Regions from separate parts of the Winogradskyella damuponensis genome, predicted to be linked through region 2. Evidence: riboswitches for the same ligand, from Rfam matches in the RefSeq annotation. Region 2 holds a riboswitch; the other holds the start of a gene.
The links. A riboswitch is a leader RNA that binds a small molecule or an ion and turns the genes downstream of it on or off. The one in region 2 is predicted to bind S-adenosylmethionine.

Region 1 (2,384 bases), on a different contig from region 2:
ATAGTTCTAGTGTCTCCTAAGTTTGCAGATAGTGATAATAATTTAATGGCGTTTAGAAAGGTTCTACCGGCTTCAATGCCTCCTTTTATTTCAAAAGCCACGACGTTTCCGCCTAATTTCATTTGTTGTTTGGCTAATTCGTATTGCGGGTGTGACTTTAGAAATGGATATTTTACAACATTTACATTCTTGTGAGACTCTAAAAAGGTAGCAACTTTTAAAGCACTGTCGCAATGTCTATCGACTCTAACCGCTAAGGTTTCTAAACTTTTAGATAACACCCATGCGTTAAATGGAGATAAAGCAGGACCTGTATTTCTAGAAAACAAATAAATTTTCTGAATAAAATTGGAACTCCCCACAACAACACCTCCTAAAACGCGGCCTTGGCCATCCATTAATTTGGTGGCAGAATGAATGATTAAATCGGCACCAAATTTTATAGGTTGTTGCAAGTAAGGCGTTGCGAAGCAATTGTCGATAATAAATATAAGTCCATGCTTTTTAGCGATATCTCCTAAACGTTGTAAGTCTAAAATATCTACAGCAGGATTTGTTGGGCTTTCTGCATAAATCACTCTGGTATTGGGTTGAATTAGACTTTCAATGGTATCTAATTCATCCATTTTAAAGTAGCTTGTTGCGATGTTCCATTTTGGTAATATGTTATTAAATAGGGTTTGCGTAGAACCAAAAATACTACGACAAGATACAATGTGATCTTCAGAATTTAATAAGGCTGCAAATGTTGAAAATACAGCAGACATACCAGAAGCAAAAGCATAACCACGTTCTGCACCTTCCATTTGGCATACTTTTTCTACAAATTCAGAAGTGTTAGGATTGGAATAGCGACTGTAAATATTCCGTTGTTTTTCGTCTGCAAAAGAGGCACGCATATCTTCAGCATCTTCAAAAACATAACTCGATGTGAGGTATAAAGGGCTTGAATGTTCTAAGTATTGCGAACGTTCAATCTGTGTGCGTATGGCTTGTGTTTCAATGTGTTTGGAACTCATTTTCTAATCATTTGATAATATCAAAAAACCAAATACGTCGTAGACGTAATTTTCTAGAAAATGTTATAAAGAGTAGTAATTACAGATGAGTAATTAGGTTTGGTTATCTATCCAATTTCGCGATAAATGAATCGCCAATTAAGTAGAATTTAGCACCTTCTTAATAAATTTAAGGGTTGCTAAGGCTTCAATGGGTCTAATCCCTCCACCTTTCTTGATAACATTTCAGTAAGTTATTTGAACTTTGTGTGTTACAATATTCCGAAAGAAAATAGGATTACACAAATTTTATTCACTTTATTTTAATGGAAACATATTGCATTTTAATTGTAACTTTGGTTTTCCCAAACACAATAATTATGTTAGAAAATTTCTGGTTTAATGTACAATACGGCATGAACCACGTTTTAGATATTAATGGGTATGACCATATCCTTTTTTTAATGGTATTAGCTGTGCCTTATGTTTTTAATGATTGGAAACGTGTCTTGGTCTTAGTTACGACATTTACCTTAGGCCATACGTTATCATTGGTTTTGGCAGCTTATGGAGTGGTGAGTATTAATGGTGAGTTAGTAGAGTTTTTAATACCAATTACTATTTTAATCATGGCCATTTACAACGTGTTTACTGCAGGTAAAAAATCTAAAACGAATAAATTTGGCCTACTATTTTTTACAACTTTATTTTTTGGACTGATACACGGCTTGGGTTTTGCAAGAGAATTTAAAATGTTTTCAGGGCAATCAGAAAATAAATTGGAACTTCTAATAGAATTTGCTTTAGGTATTGAACTTGCGCAAGTCATTATCGTATTTGTCGTTTTATTCATAGGGTTTTTATGTCAAACGGTATTTAGGTTTTCACGTCGTGACTGGATGATGGTGCTTTCAGCTATAGTTATTGGATTGGTAATTCCAATGATTACGCAAAGTGATTTTTTAAAGTAAAATTTTAAAAGTTTGGTAAAATTTTAACTGATAGTAAATTGGTTATAAAATACTAAGCTTATATCTTCGTTACTAACTAGTATACTTTGTACAAGAACAAGAATTAATGTCAGATATAAAACAATTACGTTACGACAAAGCCTATTTACGTATAGCTAAAGAATGGGGGAAATTATCACATTGTAAACGCAAACAAGTTGGTGCGCTTATTGTAAAAGATAGAATGATAATTTCTGACGGTTATAATGGTACTCCAACAGGTTTTGAAAATTATTGCGAAGATGATGAAGGGTATACCAAATGGTATGTGTTACATGCAGAAGCCAATGCTATATTAAAAGTAGCATCATCTACACAATCTTGTAGAGGAGCGACGCTTTATATTACGTTGTCGCCTTGTAAGGAATGTAGTAAA
Region 2 (2,384 bases):
TCCTACAACGGAGAATTTTAAATCACTCATGTTTTTGTCTTTTTAGTGTTGAATACTATAAAACAGATGTCTTTACAATTAAAGACATCCATTTTACTTCACAATTTAAATTTAATTTTGAAGGGCTTTTTTCTGTTTAACAACAGCAAAAGCTTCTTTTAAATCATCTTTTAAATCTTCTATGTTTTCAATACCAACAGACAAACGAATTAAATCTTTAGTAACACCTGTAGTTTCTTGCGCTTCATCACTTAATTGTTGATGTGTTGTACTTGCAGGATGAATGATAAGTGATTTTGTGTCTCCAATATTGGCTAATAATGAGAATAGTTTCGTTGTGTCAGCTATGGTTTTTGCCGCTTCGTAACCACCATCCACTCCAAAAGTGACGACGCCACTTTGGCCTTTTGGTAAATATTTTTTAGCAAGTTCTCTGTATTTGCTGCTTTCAAGTCCAGGGTAATTCACCCATTTGACTTCTGGTTGAGACTCTAACCATGTTGCTAATTCAAGGGCGTTTTCACTATGTTTTAAAATACGTAGTTCTAAAGTTTCTAAACCTTGAATAATTTGAAACGCATTAAACGGACTTAAGGCTCCACCATAATCTCGTAAACCTTCAATTCTAATTTTTGCTATAAATGCAGCTGCCCCAATAGCTTCGCTATACACTAAACCATGATAACCTGCAGATGGCTCTGTAAATTCTGGGAATTTTCCGTTAGTCCAATCAAATGTTCCGGCATCAATAATAATACCTCCTAGTGATGTTCCGTTTCCAGTGATATATTTGGTTAGCGAATGAATAACGATGTTAGCACCATATTCTATTGGATTTAACAAATAAGGTGTAGCGACAGTATTATCTACAATTAACGGCACTTTATATGCTTTTGCTTCTTTTGAAATGGCTTCAAGATCTAAAACATCTAATTTCGGATTTCCTAAAGATTCTACAAAAAAGGCTCTTGTGTTTTCTTGTGCTGCTTTTTTAAATTCTTCCGGATTTGACGCATCAACAAATGTTGTGGTAATACCATGTCTTGGTAGGGTGACGCTTAATAAATTGTAGGTGCCTCCATACAAACTACTCGACGCCACAATGTGGTCTCCTGCTCTTAAAAGTGTTAGTAAAGTTGTTGCAATTGCTGAGGTTCCAGAAGCCGTAGCCACTGCTGCAATTCCTCCTTCTAGCGCTGCTAATCGCTGCTCTAAAATGTCGTTTGTTGGATTGTTTAAACGTGTGTAAATAAAGCCAGGAACAGAAAGGTTAAATCGTCCGGCTGCATCATCTGAATCATTAAAGACATACGATGATGTTTGGTAAATAGGAACAGCTCTTGTTCCTGAAGTTTGACTGACGTCGTGACCTGCGTGCAACGCTTGTGTTGCAAATTTTTGTGTACTCATTTTTCTAAGTTTTTGAGTTAATAAATGATTAAACCAAAAGCCAAATAAGCCTCGTTAGAAGCGTACTTAATAGAAAAATATTATAAAGAAAATGCTAATTACAGATGAGTAATTAGTCTTGAGTTATCTATCCAATTTTCCGATTAATGAATCGGATAATTAAGTAGAATTTAGCACCTTCTTAGTAAATCTAAGGGTTGCTAAGGCTTCATAGGGTCATTCCCTCCACCTTTCTTGATAACATTTCAGTAAGTGTTTGAACTTTGTGAGCACAAATATTGCAACACAAAAATTAGAAATCCAAATTATTTGTAGATTTTGTGAGTTTTTTATGAATTTCGTAGAATTACGAACTTTTCTTTGCTAAATACTTAATTTGGATGATTTCGCTAACAGGTTTGTTTTCAATTTTGCTTTCTAGCCAAGAAATAATATCGAGATATAAAAATGCACGTCGTTCGTACGGATGGTCTTCAAAAGTCTTTAGTGTTTTGTGTAATTCTTTAAATGCATTTTTAAGATCGTGTGGGTAAATATCCTGAAGTCCTCTAATGAATTTTATCATTTCTTTTTGCACTTCATGCAGGTCATTCATCTTAATTAAAAACTTGTATGTGCTTCGTAAAAGGGTTTCTAAATGGTAGTCTAGTCCAGCTTCATAATGCGCTACAAGGTTTAGAACTCTCGAAAAACAGAGTAAATCTTCGCGCATCGAAAGTGTTTTGTTTGAGATAATTTTATCTAAGTATTTTATACAAGCTTTGTTGTTGCCGGCTCCAAATTGTAAACTCGCAAACTTATAATAAAAAACCATTTTATGGTGAGGGTCAATTCTGTCATTAAACGGAATTAAGTCGTTTTCAATTTTTGGAATTAGATGAAGTCCGTCTTCAAAACTACCATCAATAAAGTGTTGATTAATGCTGTGGAAATTGGTGTATAAAAAAACAAGAGTAGCTACATTTTCATCGGTT

Region 1: it holds a riboswitch for S-adenosylmethionine, as region 2 does, so the genes downstream of both, ABD730_RS04965 (trans-sulfuration enzyme family protein) here and ABD730_RS15425 (O-acetylhomoserine aminocarboxypropyltransferase/cysteine synthase family protein) in region 2, are expected to answer to the same signal.

Annotation. Positions count from the first base shown of each region.
Region 1 covers NZ_BAABCB010000007.1:178,158-180,541, reverse strand. The annotation lists gene ABD730_RS04965 (trans-sulfuration enzyme family protein) at 1-1,019, opposite strand, end outside; SAM riboswitch class I at 1,120-1,243, opposite strand; gene ABD730_RS04960 (HupE/UreJ family protein) at 1,379-1,969, shown strand; gene ABD730_RS04955 (deoxycytidylate deaminase) at 2,076-2,384, shown strand, end outside.
Region 2 covers NZ_BAABCB010000030.1:43,547-45,930, reverse strand. The annotation lists gene ABD730_RS15430 (OsmC family protein) at 1-30, opposite strand, end outside; gene ABD730_RS15425 (O-acetylhomoserine aminocarboxypropyltransferase/cysteine synthase family protein) at 112-1,410, opposite strand; SAM riboswitch class I at 1,531-1,654, opposite strand; gene ABD730_RS15420 (hypothetical protein) at 1,757-2,384, opposite strand, start outside.